2 regions of the Enterobacter roggenkampii genome follow, and region 1 is predicted to be linked to the other one. Evidence: predicted binding sites of a transcription regulator. Region 1 holds the regulator's gene; the other holds the start of a gene.
The links. The regulator sigma-54, encoded in region 1, starts transcription at its own class of promoters, with help from an activator protein. The targets are predictions, from matches to a motif close to GTTGGCACANNTTTCGCTNT.
Positions count from the first base shown of each region.

Region 1 (4,415 bases):
CTGAACGTTCTTCCCGCGCGAGCGGAAATAGTCGGCCAGCTGTTCGGCGATATAAACCGAACGATGTTTACCGCCGGTACAGCCAATCGCTACCGTCAGGTAGCTACGATTGTTTGTCTCCAGCATAGGTAACCATAGCTCAAGGTAGCTTCGCGTCTGGTAGATAAAATTGTGAACTTCTGTGTGCCTGTCGAGGAAGGCCGCGACGGGTTTATCCAGACCGGTCATAGGACGCAGTTTCGGATCCCAGTGTGGGTTCGGCAGGAAGCGCACGTCGAAAACATAATCCGCATCAATCGGGATACCGTGCTTGAAGCCAAAGGATTCGAACACCATCGTCAGTTCGCGCTCGCGTTTACCCAACAACCGGGTACGCAGCATTTCCGCCAGCTCGTGAACGGACATCTCAGAGGTGTCGACAATCAGGTCGGCGCGAGAACGCAGCGGCTCCAGCAGATCGCTCTCTTCATCGATTGCGCTCTCCAGGGAGAGGTTCTTACTGGAAAGCGGGTGCAAACGACGGGTGTCGCTGTAGCGACGGATCAGGGTATTACGGTCTGCATCGAGGAACAGCAGCTGAGGCGAGAACGTGTCAGGCAGGTTACTCATTGCCTGCTCGAAGATCTCTGGCGATTCCGGCATGTTACGAACGTCGATACTGACGGCGGCCGAGGTCTGTCTCTCCGCAAGCGTACGGGCCAGGTCGGGCAGCAACACGACCGGAAGGTTATCGACGCAGTAAAAACCCATGTCTTCCAGCGCGCGCAGAGCCACGGATTTCCCCGACCCTGAACGACCGCTGACAATCATCAGCACCATGTTCCGTTTCTCCTCAGGACAACAGATGTGAAGGCCATCTCCTGGTTATGCATCATCCTGATTGCCTTCTGCTTCGGTGATAATTTGATAAAGCTCTTCATCACTTTGAGCCGAGCGCAGTCGACGGCAAATGGTTTTATCAGCCAGACGTTTCGCGACCAGCGACAGCGTATGCAGATGGGTTTTCGTCTGGTCAGCAGGCACCAGCAGCGCGAAGAGGAGATCGACGGGCTGGTTATCAATGGCATCAAAGGCGATCGGTGTTTCAAGCTGCACAAACACACCGACGGCACGCAGGGTGTCCTCTTCCAGCTTGCCGTGCGGGATTGCGATGCCGTTGCCGATACCGGTACTGCCCATCTTTTCACGGGTCAGAATCGCTTCGAACACCACCTGCGGCGGCAGGCCCAGCTGTTTTGCGGCCAGTTCACTGATGATTTCCAGCGCACGTTTTTTGCTCTGGCAGTGAACCGCACTGCGGGTACATTCCTGGTTAAGGACATTGCTCAGTTGAAGAGCGGAATCGTTGTTCATCATAATTTCACCTAAGCGCTAACTGTACAAATGGCCTGTTGTGTTTCACAACAGGCCGTCCTGCACCCGTTAACTGCCCGGACAATTAGTGTTGTTTCAGTTTATCTTTATGTTTATTGAGCTGTCGCGCAAGCTTATCAATCAAGCCGTCGATAGCAGCGTACATGTCTTGCCCTTCCGCACTGGCATGCAGTTCCCCCCCGTTAACATGCAGGGTGGCATCCGAGATATGAGTCACTTTCTCCACTTTCAACACAATGTAGACCTGATTGATCCTTTCGAAATACTGCTCGAGTTTTGCAAACTTCGCGTTCACAAAGTCGCGTAAAGCCTCAGTAATTTCGACGTTTTGTCCAGTGATGTTGAGCTGCATAGTGTCTTCCTTATCGGTTGTGTCAGACCAGCTGTTTACGCTGGTTGGACGGCGGAATGGATAAAGACTCTCGATACTTCGCAACAGTACGACGTGCCACCATAATACCCTGATCGGACAGCATGGTGGTTAACTTACTGTCGCTTAGTGGCTTCGCGGGATTCTCCGCGGCGATCAACTTCTTCACCAGAGCACGAATGGCCGTTGACGACGCTTCGCCGCCGCCCTCGGTATTCACATGGCTGGAGAAGAAATACTTAAGCTCAAAAATACCGCGTGGACTGTGCAGATACTTCTGCGTGGTGACACGGGAAATGGTTGATTCATGCATCTCGACGGCCTGAGCGATATCCGCCAGCACCATCGGTTTCATATACTCTTCACCCTGCTCAAAGAACGCCTGCTGCTGTTCGACAATACAGCGGCTGACGCGTAGCAGCGTATCATTTCGGCTCTCCAGACTTTTGATCAGCCATCGCGCTTCCTGCAAATTGCTACGAATATATTGGTTGTCGGCGTCGTTACGCACGCTGGTGCACATGGAGGCATACTGCTGGTTGATTTGCAGGCGAGGGATGCTGTCTGAATTCAGTTCAACGACCCAGCGGCCGTTGTGTTTTCTGACCAGTACATCCGGGATCACGTACTCGGGCTCGCTGGTCTGGATCGACTGACCGGGGCGCGGATCGAGCGACTGGATCAGATTCACCGCTTCTTTCAGCACCTCTTCTTTCAGGCGCGTGACGCGCATCAGGGTGCGGAAATCGTGGTTCGCCAGCAGATCCAGATGATCGCTGATGATCGCGCGCGCCTCCTCGAGCCATGGCGTCTCTTTGCTGAACTGAGAAAGCTGAATCAGCAGGCAGTCGCGCAGATCTTTTGCGGCTACGCCTACCGGATCGAAACGCTGGATGCGCTTCAGAACGGCTTCGACTTCCTCAAGCTCAATCTCGTCGTCGCCCATGCTTTCCAGTATATCGTCGAGGGTGACGGTCAAATAGCCGGTGTCGTCAACGGCATCGACAATCGACGTGGCAATCGCGCGGTCGGTATCGGAGAAGGGGGTGAGTTCCACCTGCCACATCAGGTAATCCTGCAGCGACTGGGTGGTTTCGCCCTGATAGACCGGTAGCTCATCGTCCTGGTAGTCTGCACGCGTACCGGAAGGGGTTCCGGCGGTGTAGATTTCATCCCAGCTGGCATCAAGCGGAAGCTCGTCGGGCATCTCTTTTTGTTCGAGTGCATCCGCGGTATCGAGCGCTTCAGTATCCTGCGATTGCTGGGTATCTACCTCGTCATGAAGATCGGTTTGTTCCAGCAGGGGGTTACTGTCCAGCGCCTGCTGAAGCTCCTGCTGAAGTTCTAACGTGGACAGTTGCAACAGGCGAATTGCCTGCTGTAGCTGCGGCGTCATCGCCAGTTGTTGGCTGAGCCTTAATTGCAAACCTTGCTTCATGTTCAGAGCATTTTTCTCCGGTTCGGCGTTACGTTACCTCTACCCTATCAGAGTCTGAAGTCTTCCCCAAGATAGACGCGCTTAACATGATCGTCTTCGAGGATCTGCTGCGGCGTACCGTGGGCGATCAGATTGCCCTGGCTGACAATATAGGCGCGTTCACATACGGCCAGCGTTTCACGCACGTTGTGGTCGGTGATCAGTACGCCAAGCCCGCTGTCGCGCAGGTGCTCAATGATACGTTTAATGTCGATAACGGAGATGGGGTCAACGCCCGCAAACGGTTCATCCAGAAGGATAAATTTCGGGTTTGCGGCCAGCGCACGCGCAATCTCAACGCGACGGCGTTCGCCCCCGGAGAGTGCCTGACCGAGGCTGTCGCGCAGATGCTCAATGTGGAACTCTTCCATCAGCTCGTTGGCACGATCCTGACGCTGTTCGTTGGTCAGGTCGTTACGAATTTGCAGGACCGCCATCAGGTTGTCGTAAACGCTGAGACGACGGAAAATGGAGGCTTCCTGCGGCAGATAGCCGATCCCGCGACGCGCGCGCGCGTGCAGCGGCAGAAGACTGATGTCTTCATCGTCAATGATAATGTTGCCGGCATCGCGCGGCACAATACCCACGACCATGTAGAAGGTGGTCGTTTTACCCGCACCGTTCGGGCCAAGCAGCCCCACGATTTCGCCGGAGTTGACGGTCAGACTGACATCTTCTACGACACGGCGGCCCTTATAGGCCTTCGCGAGGTTTTTTGCAGTTAATGTTGCCATAACGAATTAGTTACTCTTCTTCTGTGCCGGGGCCTGGCCCTTGCCTTTGTCCTGCAGCTGCGACGGAACCAGTACGGTGGTCACGCGTTTGCCTTTCTCGCTGGAGGCCTGCATTTTTTGCTCTTTAACCAGATAGGTAATCTGGTCGCCGGTAATGTTGCTGTCCAGCTGTTCCAGATACGCATTCCCGGTCAGGATGACCAGATCCTTCGCCAGCTCATAGTGCATGTGCGTAGCGCGGCCTTTCACCGGCTTGCCGTTGTCCTGCATCTGGTAGAAGGTCGCCGGATTACCATAGCCATCGATAATCTCTTTGCCCTGCTCGCCACCCGGACGGGTCACGACCACTTTGTCGGCGTTGATTTTGATGGTGCCCTGGGTCATGACGACGTTACCCGTGAAGGTGACGACGTTACCCTGCATATCGAGAGACTGGGTGTCGGACTCAATATGGATCGGC
Region 1 is NZ_CP017184.1:4,180,477-4,184,891, reverse strand. It holds gene rapZ (RNase adapter RapZ) at 1-819, opposite strand, end outside; gene ptsN (PTS IIA-like nitrogen regulatory protein PtsN) at 865-1,356, opposite strand; gene hpf (ribosome hibernation promoting factor) at 1,439-1,726, opposite strand; gene rpoN (RNA polymerase factor sigma-54) at 1,749-3,182, opposite strand; gene lptB (LPS export ABC transporter ATP-binding protein) at 3,230-3,955, opposite strand; gene lptA (lipopolysaccharide ABC transporter substrate-binding protein LptA) at 3,962-4,415, opposite strand, start outside.

Region 2 (4,415 bases), 480 kb from region 1:
ACAGCGGCGGCTGGCCGCCGGTCAGCGTCATCGCCAGAATCCCGAACAGACCGACCTTCATCACCACCACAGAAAACAGCGCGGCAGCGGGCGCGGAGGCATTCGCATGCGCCTGCGGCACCCAGCCGTGCAGCGGGATAATCCCGGCCAGCAGGCCAAAGCCGATCACGCCCAGCAGCCAGACGTCATTGCCCAGCGGATGCCCGTTAAGCGCAGCGAACTCCAGCGTGCCGAAACGCTGCCACACCCGCCAGCAGGCCAGCGCCAGCAGCAGCGTCCCGAGGCGTCCCAGCGCAAACCACACTTTCCCGGAGGCGCTGCAGCCGGTCAGGAACACGCCGCACAGCGCCATGATCTCCGCCATCACCACCAGCGCGCCGAGGTTGCTGGCGATCACGGTGCAGACCGCCGTCGCCATCAGCAGGTTCACCAGCAGGCCGTTGGCTTTGGCGTGCGGATGGCGGTGCCAGTCGATATTGAACAGGCTGATAAACAGCCCGCACAGGCCAAAGGTCACCAGCCAGATGGCGTTCAGCGGCGTAATCGCAACGGTGTGGCGAATCAGCGGCATCACGGCCTCTGCGGACTGCCCGCCGAGCAGGACAACCCCACCCGCCGCCAGCGTCATCAGGCTGCCGACCGCCCCGCCGATCCCGGCGATCCAGCCGCTCAGGGTTTTATGGAATGACAGAAGCCACGCCAGCACGGCGGCAGCGGCAAAGTACGCCACGGCGCTGGTAATCATCGTAATCGCGTTCATTTCACCCCCTCGTTGAGCGCCTGCAGAAGCGAAAGATCGCCGACGTCGGTATTAATGGTCAGCTCGCGCTTGCGCTTGCTGGTGCGGGCGATGTCGCGAATGTTCACCAGAATCAGCGCTTTGGTTGGACAGGTGCGCACGCAGGCCGGGCCCTGTTCATCGAAGCTGCACAGGTCGCACTTCACCGCCACGGCGCGGATGCCGGGCACCCAGTCCAGCAGCGTGCTGACGCGTGCAGGCGCCGGAGGCGCGGGCGGGGCTTTAGGCGAGTTGGCATTGGCCGGAATATGCAGCGGGCGGCTGCCGGAGAATTCAATCGCACCGAACGGGCAGGCAATGCCGCACAGCTTGCAGCTTACGCACAGGCTTTCGTTCAGCTGGACTGCGCCATCCACGCGGGTGATGGCGTTCACGGGACAGACACCCGCGCAGGGGGCATCTTCACAGTGATGGCAGAGCTGCGGGGCAGACTCTTTTTCATTACGCATGACGTGCAGGCGCGGCATGGACTGTAGCCCATGCAGGCGATGCGTTTCCGAACACGCCGCCTCACAGGTTCGACAGCCAATACAGACCGTCGAGTCAGCAATTACAAAACGGTTCACCGGGTTATCCTCTGGTGATAGTCATTTTTGACGAAAAACTGTCTTGTCGACACTTCTCGACACACGGGGGGTCAGGCCACGTTCGCTGAGGTATTTCCGTCCATCAGCTGCTTCAGGTTGACCGGGAGATCGTGTTCAACGGCGGTGTACAGGCCGTTATAAACCGGGGCGATTTTTTCCAGATAGTGCTCCAGTACCTGCTGGCGATCGCGGTTGCTGACGTGGCCGTCCACCATGCCGTCAGCCATCAGCTGCGCCTTTGCAATACACTGTTTTTCACCGTCTTTTGTCTCGAGGTAGTACTCGATGGTGTGGCTGTTGAAGTTATCCGCCAGGGTGACATTGATGATGAAATGGCCGAAGAGGACAAAGCGCATATCGCCCTGCGCCGCACAGCTCATCGCGTGGTGAAGACGCGCTTTCGACAAGGTAATGCCCTGAACCAGAGAGTTGCAGTAAAGGTGCCACTGGTCCTGTAACTGCTGATGACGCTGCGCGATGTATTCCGCTTTTTCGCTGATTTCCCAAATAGTCATAAAAGGTATCCGTTTAATGGAGATAGCGGCTGTTAAGCAGATTCCATGCCAGTTTTTATGCTTATGATTTTCAATGGATTTAATTAAAAATTCGCTGTCAATATCGCGGTGTCGACGTGTCATTTCGACAGCGGTGACATCGACACGCCTTAACAAAAATCAAGCTGGCACTGTTATTGCATTACCGGGGCAATTCATTGAGGAGGCGTCATGCACGAAATCACCCTCTGCCAGCGGGCTCTGGAACTTATCGAACAGCAGGCTGTGCAAAACCACGCGAAACGCGTCACCGGCGTCTGGCTGAAGGTCGGGGCGTTTTCCTGCGTCGAGACCAGCGCCCTGACCTTCTGTTTTGAGCTGGTGTGCCGCGGCACGCTGGCGGAAGGCTGCGAACTGCATATTGAGGAGCAGCAGGCGGAGTGCTGGTGCGAACAGTGTCAGCAATACGTCACCCTGCTCTCATCAAAGGTACAGCGCTGTCCGCAGTGTCAGAGCACCGGGCTGCGCATCGTGGCGGATGACGGCATGCAGATCCAACGCCTCGAAATCGAGAAGGAGTAAAGTATGTGTAGTACCTGCGGTTGCGCCGAAGGCAACCTGTATATAGAAGGGGATGAGCACCGCCCCCACTCCGCGTTTCGCTCCGCGCCCTTTTCCCCTGCCCCGCGCCCTGCGGCAGCCCTGACCGGCATTACCTTTGCGCCGCAGCGTTCCGACGCGGGCGACCTGCATTACGGCCACGGCGAAGCGGGTACCCACGCGCCGGGCATGAGCCAGCGCCAGATGCTGGACGTGGAAATCAACGTGCTGGACAAAAATAACCAGATCGCCGCCCGCAACCGCGCCCGCTTTGCCACCCGCAAACAGCTGGCGCTGAACCTGGTCTCCAGCCCCGGATCCGGTAAAACCACGCTGCTGACCGAAACGCTCAAACGCCTCAACGGGCGCGTCTCCTGCGCGGTGATCGAGGGCGACCAGCAAACGGTAAACGACGCGGCGCGCATCCGCGAAACCGGCACCCCGGCAATTCAGGTTAACACCGGCAAAGGCTGCCACCTGGATGCGCAGATGATTGCCGACGCCGCCCCGCGCCTGCCGCTGGCGGATAACGGCATCCTGTTTATTGAAAACGTCGGCAACCTGGTCTGCCCGGCGAGCTTCGATCTGGGTGAACGACACAAGGTGGCGGTGCTTTCGGTGACCGAGGGCGAAGACAAGCCGCTGAAATACCCCCACATGTTCGCCGCGGCATCCCTGATGCTGCTGAACAAAGTCGACCTGCTGCCGTACCTGAATTTCGACGTGGATAAGTGCCTGGCGTATGCCCGCGAAGTGAACCCGGAGATTGAGATCATGATGGTCTCCGCCACGCGCGGCGACGGCATGGACGGCTGGTTACGCTGGCTGGAGAACGAACGATGTGCATAGGCGTACCGGGACAAATCCATTCCCTCAACGGTAATCAGGCCAAAGTCGAGGTCTGCGGCATCCTGCGCGACGTCGACCTGACGCTGGTGGGCAGCACCGATGAAACGGGCGCGTCGCGTCTCGGCCAGTGGGTGCTGGTCCACGTGGGGTTTGCCATGAGCGTGATTAACGAAGCGGAAGCCCGCGACACGCTGGATGCGTTGCAAAACATGTTCGACGTGGAGCCGGACGTCGGCGCGCTGCTGTACGGCGAGGAGCGGTAATCATGCGTTACGTTGATGAATACCGCGCGCCGGAGCAGGTGCTGCAGCTTATCGGACACCTCAAAACGCGCGCGGCGCGGCTGGACTACACCAAAGAAAGGCCGCTGCGGATCATGGAGGTGTGCGGCGGGCACACGCACGCGATCTTCAAATTTGGCCTCGACCAGCTGCTGCCGGAGAACATTGAGTTTATCCACGGCCCCGGCTGCCCGGTCTGCGTGCTGCCAATGGGACGCATCGACAGCTGTATCGAGATTGCCAGCCAGCCCGACGTCATATTCTGCACCTTTGGCGACGCGATGCGCGTGCCGGGGAAAAACGGCTCGCTGCTGCAGGCGAAAGCGCGCGGGGCCGACATCCGGATCGTCTATTCGCCGATGGATGCCCTGACGCTGGCAGCGGATAACCCCGCGCGCAAGGTGGTATTTTTTGGCCTGGGGTTTGAAACCACCATGCCCGCGACGGCCATCACGCTGCAGCAGGCGAAAGCGCGCGGCGTCGATAACTTTTTCTTCTTCTGCCAGCACATTACGCTTATCCCCACCCTGCGCAGCCTGCTGGAAGCGCCAGGCAACGGCATTGACGCCTTTCTGGCACCGGGCCACGTCAGCATGGTGATTGGCACAGACGCCTACGGTTTTATCGCTGAACAGTACAATCGTCCGTTAGTGGTGGCTGGTTTCGAACCACTTGATCTACTGCAAGGTGTCACCATGCTGGTTGAGCAGAAAATAGCGGCCCTGAGCGCGGTTGAAAACCAGTACCGCCGCGTGGTACCGGATGCCGGCAATGAACGGGCTCAGCGTGCCATTGCGGAGGTGTT
Region 2 is NZ_CP017184.1:3,703,716-3,708,130, forward strand. It holds gene hycC (formate hydrogenlyase subunit 3) at 1-760, opposite strand, end outside; gene BFV67_RS17350 (4Fe-4S dicluster domain-containing protein) at 757-1,365, opposite strand; gene hycA (formate hydrogenlyase regulator HycA) at 1,437-1,901, opposite strand; gene hypA (hydrogenase maturation nickel metallochaperone HypA) at 2,112-2,462, shown strand; gene hypB (hydrogenase nickel incorporation protein HypB) at 2,466-3,329, shown strand; gene BFV67_RS17370 (HypC/HybG/HupF family hydrogenase formation chaperone) at 3,320-3,592, shown strand; gene hypD (hydrogenase formation protein HypD) at 3,595-4,415, shown strand, end outside.
Region 2: the regulator sigma-54 is predicted to act here: its motif matches at 2,065-2,084, upstream of hypA (hydrogenase maturation nickel metallochaperone HypA).